Regions from separate parts of the Kribbella sp. NPDC051952 genome, predicted to be linked through region 3. Evidence: riboswitches for the same ligand, from Rfam matches in the RefSeq annotation. Region 3 holds a riboswitch; each other region holds the start of a gene.
What was found. A riboswitch is a leader RNA that binds a small molecule or an ion and turns the genes downstream of it on or off. The one in region 3 is predicted to bind cobalamin.

Region 1 (3,269 bases), on a different contig from region 3:
CGACCAGGTTGACCGAGCCCAGGTTGCAGACGGCGGTCTCCTCGACCGTCGTGTTGAGCGTGATCTCGGTGCACAGGTTCGACGAGTGGACGACGCCGTCGTGTTGCTGCGGTGAGCGCAGGTTGCAGGCGTCCTTGAACGTGATCCACGGGTGCCCGGTCTCGAACAGCACCGTCAGCATCCGGCGCCACAGGTCGACGGCCTTGACCCGCTTGAACACCCGGATCTCACCACGGTCGGCGGCCGCCTCATAACCGGCGTACGCCGCGGCGAACTCAGCGCCGTACAAATCGTGCAGGTCGGGGACCTCGTTCGGCGAGAACAGAGTCCAGTCGCCACCCGCCTCGACGCGCTGCAGGAACAGGTCGGGCACCCAGTTCGCCGTGTTCATGTCATGCGTACGGCGGCGCTCGTCGCCCGTGTTCTTGCGTAGGTCGAGGAACTCCTCGACGTCGATGTGCCAGGTCTCCAAGTAGGCACAGACCGCGCCCTTGCGCTTGCCGCCCTGGTTCACCGCGACCGCGGTGTCGTTGGCGATCTTCAGGAACGGTACGACGCCCTGCGACTCGCCGTTGGTGCCGCGAATCTTGGCGCCGATGCCGCGGACCGGGGTCCAGTCGTTGCCGAGACCACCGGAGTACTTCGCGAGCAGCGCGTTGTTGCGGATGCCGTGGAAGATGCCGGCCAGGTCGTCGTCGACCGTGGTGAGGAAGCACGACGACAGCTGCGGCCGGGTGGTGCCGGAGTTGAACAGGGTAGGCGTCGACGACATGAACCGGAACGAACTGAGCAGCTCGTAGAACTGGATCGCGCGCGCCTCCCGGTCGTCCTCCCGCAGTGCCATCCCCATCGCGACGCGAAGGAAGAACGCCTGCGGCAGCTCGAAGCGCACCTTGTCGATGTGCAGCAGATAGCGGTCGTAGAGGGTCTGCAGGGCGAGGAAGGTGAAGTTGAGGTCGCGCTCGGGGCGGATCGCGGCGGCCAGCCGGGTCAGGTCGAAGTTGGCCAGCTCGGGGTCGAGGTGTCCGGCCTCGATACCGACCTGGATGTAGCGCGGGAAGTAGTCGGCGTACGCCTCGGTCATGTCGGCCTGGCTGGCCTGCCGGGGCTCACCGTGAACGCGGCCGAGGGCCTCGCGACGGATCTGGTCGAGCAGCAGGCGGGACGCGGCGAAGCTGTACTGCGGCTCGGTCTCGACGTACGACCGGGCGGCCATCACGAGCGCGAGCTCGACCTCGTGCTGCGCGATGCCGTCGTAGCAGGAGCCGAGTGTCTCGTTGAGGATCAGCTCAGGATCGACCGAGTCGAGTCCTTCGGCCGCCTCGCCGACGATGACTCGCAGCCGGTCGATGTCGAGCGGGGCTCGGTTGCCGTCGGCCGCGCGGACTGTCAGCGCCGGCTTCTCGCTGATGCCGGCCGCGTCGGCGGGGGTGCGGGCCTTGGTCCGCTCCTCCCGGTAGAGGACGTAGGCACGGGCGACCTGGTGCTCGCCGGCGCGCATCAGCGCCAGCTCGACCTGGTCCTGGATGTCTTCGACCTGGACGCTGCGACGGGCGTCGCCGCGGCTGGTCAGGGCGCCCACGACCCGGCCGGTCAGGTCGGTCACCAGGTCACGGACCCGGTGGGTGGCGCCGGCCTCGGCGCCCTCGACGGCGAGGAACGCCTTGCTCATCGCGACCGAGATCTTGGTCGGGTCGAAGGCGGTGCTGCTGCCGTCACGGCGGACGACGGTCAGCTCGGTCGGCAGGTCTGCCGAAGAATTCGGGTCGGCTTGGTCAGCCGTCCGGGAGGACGAAGCGATGGTCACAGAAGCTGTCTCCATACGAGTGCCGGAGGCCCTTGACCTGAGCGCGGGCGGGCGCACGACGACACGGCCGCACCGGCCGGGAACACTGCCGTCACGCCCTGCGACCCACCCGCGAGGTCTCGGACCGCGCGCACCGGCGGTGCGCGCGCCAGTGGCAGGTATCCGGACTCGCGGAGGCTCTCCGCTCACCGTTGCGGGGCAGCTCCGGAGTCTCACCGGATTCCCCTGTTGCCTCAGAGTGACCCACATCTTGTGGTGCCAGCCACTCCGAACCACCAGCAGTAGTGATGCTAGGTGGTTGCTCCGACAATTCCCGGTATTGCCCCGTCGGCCTCTGCGTGTCGCGGCGCGGGCCCGGCGTGTCGCGGCGTGTCGGGCCGCTACTCGGTCTTCACGCTGCGACCGCATAGAGATCCTGCAGTGTCATGATCTCCGAGCCGTGGTGGATCAGCTCGCGATTCAGTCGCAGCGCGACGTGGCCGAACGGCTCGCCGGCGTCCAGCTCGGTGGCCTGGCTCAGGCCGACCGTCATCACCTGGTCCTCGTCCAGCGCGGCGATCGATTCCTGCCACGCGTCGACCCAATGGGTCAGCCACGCGACCGCATCCCGCGCGTTGCCGTGCAGGGTGATGTCGGCGCGGCCCTGCTGACTCGCGCCGAAGGTCCACTCCCAGCGCTCGAAGAACATCTCCGTCAGGTGGGCGATCAGCCAAGCGATCGTCCGCGGTCCGCGATGGTCCGGCTCGTCCGGCCACTGCGCCACCCATTCGCCGGTCCCGAGTGATCGGAACTTACCGGCGTACTGACGTCGTACGACGGTCAGCGCCTCGCTGCTCGGACGCCAGAAGTATTGCTCGTCGGTCAGTTGGGCGAGCCGGCCGGACAACACCATCCAGCTGAAGCCGAGCTGGCCTCGCACCATCGCCATCGCGGATGGTCGGTGCAGGATGTCCCAGTCGAACGGCTCCGGCATCACAGTCCCTCACGCTCCCCGTCTCAGCGCCTCGATTTGGAGACGCGATCGAACATGTGTTCGAATTGTGTCCTGGCGGGAAGGAGAAAGTCAATGCGGATGGCGTGTTGGTTCTGGCCTCGACGGGACTGGTCTGCTAGGTGGTTCGATCCTCGTATCGGCTGCTGGGCTGGCGAATCGGCGTTCGAGCAACGTGAAGGCGTCGATGAGTTCGGGCGCCTCGTAGACACGGTTGCGGCGGCCGTCGGTGACTTCGCGGAGGATGTTCGCTTCGACCAGTCGCGCGAGTCCCTGGTTGGCGGCCTGCTGCGATCGAGCGATGAGTTGCGCGGCCGCGGCGAGCGTGAGGACCGGCGCTGCCGGCAGTGCCTCGATCAACAGGTCGGCCGCAGATCCCGCCCGGACCGGCGCCGCTCTTTCCCGCCAGGAGGTCTTGAGGTCAGCTGCGGTCTGTTCGAATCGAGCGGCCTCCGCGGTCGCGTGACTGCA
Region 2 (3,269 bases), on a different contig from region 3:
GACCATTCGCCGTACTCACGGTCCCGCAGCGCGGGCTCGATCACCGGGGTCAGGCCGAGGGCCTCGGCGGTGCGTACGGCGGCCCGCTCGGGGCCGGCGTACACCACATCGGCGTCGAGCTTCAGCTCACGAGCAGCCTCGACACCCGCGGGATCCGGCTCGGCGTCGCCGCCGAGCCGGAGTCCACGAAGTGCGGGTGTGAGGGCGTGTGCGAGGAGGGTCAGCTCCGTCAAGCCGCAACCACTTTCTGTCGGGTCAGCCGGCGGTCCACGGTGGCGGCGTACCCGAAGCCGAGTAGGAGCCACAGCGTCGCCTGCGTACCGAGCGAGGCGAACCGGAACTGCCAGAGCAGCGTAGCGGGGAACGTCTCCGGAACCTCGTTGATTCGCGGCAGGATCAGGTACGCCGCCAAGACGGTGAGGACGAGTCCGATCACCCCACCGGCGAGCCGGGCGACGTCGCCGTACCGAGCCGCCCACCGGGACAGGGCGACACCGGCCCAGACCGCGAGCAGGCCGATCACCAGCGTGAGCAGGTAGGTGACCGTGCGCCTGGTGATCGTGTCCGGATCACCGACCGCGGGTGGATTCGGCGGGTATTTGAGGAACGGGACGAGCACGATGCCGACGAATCCGGCCGCGGCCAGACCCAGAGCGGCGTACGAGTCGTTCTCGGTCCGGAGCTTGCGCCGGAGCAGGGTGAAGCCGACGGCGAAGATGCCGCCGAGGGCGACGCCGTACAGGCTGGTGGCGAGGAACAAGCCGGCTTTCTGGCCGTCGCGGCTGACCAGCGGCTTCTCTTCGGCGGCCGGCTCGGTGCCGTCGCCATGATCATGGGTGTGCGCGGAGGAGGAGTTGGCCTCTTCGATCGCGATGGCCGCGTCGACACGCGGTTCGCCCATCACGGTGGCGAATGCTCCGGCCAGCAGGCCGGCGAAGAGTCCGACGATCAGTCCGCGCACCAGGAGCGATCCGAAGGTGCGCATGAGATCTAGTGGCAGGGAACGCCGAGTAGGTGCCGGCCGTCGTGCATCAGCTCGTGCAGGTACATCCCGGACTGGGAGACCGCACCCTGGTCGAACCCGACCAGGTAGGCGAGCAGAAGCATCAGACCGACGCTGAGCAGCGAGACGGCGAGAAGCCGGGGAGAGAGTGCCGGTACGGCGACCGAGCGGGCAGGAGCTGCCATCGTGACCTCCTGGGGAAGTGCGCGTCCCCTTCGAAAGGCTGCTGGTGCCCGAGCGTCCTGACTCACGAGCCGAAGCTCGCTCACAGTGGCGCGGCCGTGCCGGACTCTCACCGGCTTCCCTCATGGCACCGCAGTTTGTCCCTCGAACCGTAGGTGCACGGGCAGAGCCCGGTCAACGTGGTACGGCGCGCCGGTGATGTATCCCACCCTACGAACTAAGTAGTGCGGCGCGACGGTGTCGCATCTACTCTGACAGGATGCCGTCGGCTCATCACCTCATCGCGTTCGCGATCACGTCGTTCGTCCTCATCGTCATTCCCGGCCCGAGCGTGCTGTTCATCGTCGGGAGAGCGCTCGCTGTCGGGCGGCGGGAGGCAGTACTGACCATGCTCGGCAACACCATCGGCGCCGCGGTGATGCTGGTCGCGGTCGCCCTCGGCCTGGGCACGCTGATCGCCGCGAGCGCGATCGCGCTGACCGTGGTGAAGCTCGCGGGAGCGGCGTACCTGATCTATCTAGGTGTGCACGCGTTCCGGACCCGGAAGTCGCTGGTCGAGGCGATGACCAGAGGCGTGAAGCCCGGCAACAGCCGTAAGACGGTGCGACAGGGCTTCCTGGTCGGAGTCACCAACGCGAAGACGGCCGTGTTCTTCGCCGCCGCGCTGCCGCAGTTCGTGGACAAGGGCGCGAGCAGCCCGGCCTGGGTGCAGATCCTCATCCTCGGCCTGATCTTCATCCTGATCGCGCTCTGCTCGGACAGCGTCTGGGCCGTCGTCGCCGGCACGGCGCGCGAGTGGTTCGCTCGCTCACCGCGCCGGCTCGAACTGGTCGGCGGCACCGGCGGCCTGATGATCATCGGCCTCGGCGCCAGCATCGCCGTGACGGGCTCTAAGGAGTAGCGGTCCGCCGACCCGCCTGTACGCCGATCAGCGCGAACAGGGCCGGGAGTCCGAAAGCCACCAGGTACGCCGTCACCGCCGAGTGCGGCTCCAATGCGGCGAAGAGTGATCCACCGACGGCCAAGATCGTTGCCGTCGACAACGAGTCGCTGAGCTGCGCCGCGGAACTGTTGGTGCCTTGCTCCTCGCGCTCGGAGTACTCGAGCACGAGCACCGACAGCGTCGGGAAGACCGTCCCCATGCCGAGACCGGTCAGGCTCCAGCCGAAGATGGCGACCACGACCGGGACATGCGGGTTGAGGGTCAGCACGGCGGTCGCGATACCGAGCACGATCGAGACCATGCCCGCCTGCAGGAACACCCCGTGGGAGAACGGCTGCTTCGGCCGGCCGCGGTACCAGGACGCGGCGGTCCAGCTCAGCGCACTCACCGTCAGCACCAGGCCCGCGAGCGACGGCGACAGACCGCGCTCCCGGGTCAGCATCAGCGGCAGGAACACCTCGGACCCGAACCCGGCCGCGGCCACCAGCCCTCTCAGCGCGATCACCGACGGCAGCCCGCGGCCGAGGACGAACGTCCGGCGCGGAAGCAGCTTCGGCCCGAACACAACCACCGCGGCCAGTCCGAGCGCCAGCAGGACGACCTGGAGTACGCCGCGCTGCTGGCCGCCGTAGTAGAGCAGGCCGACCCCGATCGCGGCGGCGACCGCCCACATCGCCCGCTTGTCCCACAGTCGTCCCGTCCGTGGCTCGTGCGCGGTGCCGTGCGCCAGGCCGGGCCGCATCACGAGAGCGGCCGGGATCGCGATGGCCGGTACGGCGAGGAACACGATCCGCCAGCTGGCGTGCTCGACGATCAGCCCGGCGATCGCGGGACCGACGAGGGACGGCACGACCCAACCGGTCGCGAACGCGGCGAAGATGCGCGGGCGCAACCGGGCCGGATACAGGTGCCCGACGACGACGTACAGCGCGACTGTCAGCAGCCCGGAGCCGAACCCTTGGATGATCCGGCCGGCGACCAGGATCTCCATGGACGGCGCCAGGCCGGCGATGATCAGGCCGGCGAGGAACCACGCGGTCCCGTGCCAGAGCGGGCGGGTCGGTCCTTTGAGGTCGCTCCAGGTGCCGGAGACGACCATCGCGACGACACCGGACGCGAGTGGGCCACCGAACGCGAGGG
Region 3 (3,269 bases):
GTGGGGGGCGGGGTAGGTTTTGGGGGTGCGGATCGTTTCGTTGCTGCCTTCGGGGACTGAGATCTGCTTTGCGCTGGGGGCGGGTGATGACGTGGTGGGTGTGACGTTCGAGTGCGACTATCCGGCGGCTGCTCGTACGCGGCGGATCGTGTCCACGACCGCGCTGCCGGAGGGTCTCACGCCGGGTGAGATCGACGAATTCGTCCGTCGGAGGGTCGCGGCCGGCGAGGACCTCTATCACCTGAACGCGGGTGCACTTCGCGAGCTGAACCCGGACGTGGTGATCAGTCAGGACCTGTGCAAGGTCTGCGCAATCGACGTGGACGACGTAACCGAGGCACTCAACTACTTGGGCTGCCAAGCCGAGGTGGTCACCACCGACCCACACACCCTGGACGACGTCATCACGTCCATAGAGTCCATCGCCAAAACAATCAACCGCGAAAGCTCAACTCTGGTCGAGGACCTCCGAGCGCGGTTGGACGACTTCACCCTCGGCACCGCTTCCCCTCGGGTGGCGCTGCTTGAGTGGACGGATCCGCCGTATGCACCTGGGCATTGGTTGCCGGAGATGGTTATCCGGGCAGGTGGCGTCAACGTGCTCGGGCAGGCCGGCCAACGGTCAACGCCCATCACCTGGCAGGACGTGGCCGACGCGCAGCCTGACCTGATCGTCGCGGCGCCCTGTGGCTTCGATCTGGACGGCGCTGCCGCACTCACCCGGTCCCTCCTCGATGACGGCGTACTCCCACCCACCATCCCGGTCTGGGCGGTCGACGCGAACGGCTACTTCGCCCGTCCCGGCCCGCGCTTGGTCGACGGCATCGAAGCCCTCGCTGCTCTCCTTCACGACGACTCCCCGGATCCCTCCATCGCCCGGCGACTGCGGTAGTGGGGTTTGTCTCGGCTTGCGGCGGGGTGGGGGTGGCGCGCGTAGGGTTGGAGGTGCTGGTGGTTCGGACGGTCATGTGGGTTGTGATCGGACGAGGCAAGAGGGAATCCGGTGGGAATCCGGGACTGCCCCGCAGCGGTGAACGGGAACGAACGTCGTCACAAGCACTGGGCGCGCAGCGTCCGGGAAGCGACGGCCAGTAGGTCCACCGGCCTTGGGCCGGCCTGCCCGTGAGTCCGAAGACCTGCCGCCGGTCCGTGCGCCCATCCGGGTGCGCGGTGGGATCGGTGGTCTCGTGGGAGGACCCGCCCGGACCACGGCCGTACGTCCGTGGTCCCCGCGTTTCTCCGTGAGCATCCGCCGACCCAATCGGCACGCTCGCGAGGAGAGAGACGTGAACACCAGCACCACCATCCTGGGCTACCCCCGAATCGGCCCGCACCGCGAACTCAAGCACGCCCTAGAGCAGTACTGGGCCTCCACCGAGACAACCACCCCCGCCAAGGCCCGATCGGATGACCCGGCGAAACTCGACGGAGCAACACCCGGTCAGTCCCCGTCGAACGACCCGGCGCAACTCAACGCAGCAACACCCGGTGAGTCCCGGTCGGACGACCCGGCGAAGCTCGATGCGGCGACAGCTGGTGGGTCCCGGTCAGAGGGTCTCGCGGAGCTTGAGGGGACGGCGGCGCGGCTTCGGGTTGAGACGTGGCTGGACCTTAAGGCACGTGGTCTCGACACGATTCCCGGCAACACCTTTTCGTACTACGACCAGGTGCTTGACCAGGTGCAGCTGCTCGGCGCTACCCCGGCGCGCTTTCGCGAGCTCGGTCTGTCGGAGCTCGACACGTACTTCGCCATGGCCCGCGGTCGTGACGGCGTCGCACCGCTCGAACTGACCAAGTGGTTCGACACCAACTACCACTACCTGGTCCCCGAACTCGACCGCGAGACCCGCTTCAAACTTAACCCGGTCAAGATCCTGACCGAGTTGTCCGAAGCTCGCGAGTACGGCGTCAACCTCCGCCCGGTCCTGATCGGCCCCCTCACCTTCCTGCTCCTCTCGAAGTCCACCACCCCCGACTTCGAACCGCTCAGCTTGCTCAACCAACTCGTCGACGCGTACGCCGACCTCCTCGGCCAACTCGACGCCGCCGGAGTGGACTGCGTACAGCTCGACGAACCAGCCCTCGTACAAGACCGCACCCCCGCCGAACTCGATGCACTCCGCCGCGCCTACGACAAGCTCTCCACTCTGACCGAGCGCCCGCGTCTCCTGGTCGCGACCTACCTCGGTGACCCCGGCCCTGCCCTGCCGGTGCTCGTGTCAACAGCGATCGACGGCGTCGCCTTGGACCTGGTCTCCGCACCCGGCCTGGTCGACCAAATCCCCAAACTGCCATCCCTGCAACGCAAAACCGTCGTGGCCGGCGTCGTCGACGGCCGCAACGTCTGGCAAACCGCTCTGGGTGACGCGCTCTCCACCTGCTCCGCCCTGATCGGCTCCGTCGGCCAACTGGAGGTCTCGACTTCCTGCTCACTCCTCCACGTCCCGTACGACGTCGACGTCGAGGACGAGCTCGACCCACGAGTCCGCGCCCGACTCGCCTTCGCGCAACAGAAGGTCGACGAGGTCGTCCTCCTGGGCCGTGCTCTCAACTCGAGCGTCGTCGCGGATGTCAACAATCCGACCGGCGGCCCACTCAAGGAGTCGGACCTCACCCGTGAGCAGGCCGTTCGCGATCGAGTCGCCACGATCCGCGCCGAGGATCGCCGGCGTCCGCCGTACGACGAACGCCGGACCGCGCAGGCCGCGCTCGGGTTGCCGGAGCTCGCGACCACGACGATCGGCTCGTTCCCGCAGACCGCAGAGATCCGTCGTGCCCGCGCCGAGCTCCGCAACGGCCGGATCGACCAGGCGACGTACGACGAACGCATGCGTACCGAGATCGCCCAAGTGATCGCGCTTCAGGAGGACATCGGGCTGGACGTGCTCGTCCATGGCGAGCCAGAACGCAACGACATGGTCCAGTGTTTCGCCGAACAACTCGACGGGTTCGCGACCACCAAACTCGGCTGGGTGCAGTCATACGGCAGCCGCTGCGTCCGCCCACCGATCCTGTACGGCGATGTGTCCCGGCCGGCTCCGATGACGGTGCAATGGTCGTCGTACGCGCAGTCGCTGACCGACCGGCCCGTGAAGGGCATGCTGACCGGCCCGGTGACGATCCTGGCCTGGTCGTTCGTCCGCGATGACCAACCGGCCGCCGTCACCGCCGACCAGGTCGCGTTGGCACTGCGCGACGAAGTGGCTGATCTGGTCGCGGCCGGCATCAAGATCGTGCAGGTAGATGAGCCCGCGCTGCGCGAGCTCCTG

Region 1: it holds a riboswitch for cobalamin, as region 3 does, so the genes downstream of both, AB0L70_RS10380 (ribonucleoside-diphosphate reductase subunit alpha) here and metE (5-methyltetrahydropteroyltriglutamate--homocysteine S-methyltransferase) in region 3, are expected to answer to the same signal.
Region 2: it holds a riboswitch for cobalamin, as region 3 does, so the genes downstream of both, AB0L70_RS01790 (CbtB-domain containing protein) here and metE (5-methyltetrahydropteroyltriglutamate--homocysteine S-methyltransferase) in region 3, are expected to answer to the same signal.

Annotation. Positions count from the first base shown of each region.
Region 1 covers NZ_JBFAXQ010000004.1:228,737-232,005, forward strand. The annotation lists gene AB0L70_RS10380 (ribonucleoside-diphosphate reductase subunit alpha) at 1-1,807, opposite strand, end outside; cobalamin riboswitch at 1,943-2,099, opposite strand; gene AB0L70_RS10385 (DinB family protein) at 2,199-2,780, opposite strand; gene AB0L70_RS10390 (Fic family protein) at 2,871-3,269, opposite strand, start outside.
Region 2 covers NZ_JBFAXQ010000001.1:377,066-380,334, forward strand. The annotation lists gene AB0L70_RS01780 (histidine phosphatase family protein) at 1-233, opposite strand, end outside; gene AB0L70_RS01785 (CbtA family protein) at 230-985, opposite strand; gene AB0L70_RS01790 (CbtB-domain containing protein) at 991-1,188, opposite strand; cobalamin riboswitch at 1,220-1,366, opposite strand; gene AB0L70_RS01795 (LysE family translocator) at 1,446-2,087, shown strand; gene AB0L70_RS01800 (MFS transporter) at 2,077-3,269, opposite strand, start outside.
Region 3 covers NZ_JBFAXQ010000008.1:290,158-293,426, forward strand. The annotation lists gene AB0L70_RS18030 (cobalamin-binding protein) at 26-892, shown strand; cobalamin riboswitch at 936-1,159, shown strand; gene metE (5-methyltetrahydropteroyltriglutamate--homocysteine S-methyltransferase) at 1,287-3,269, shown strand, end outside.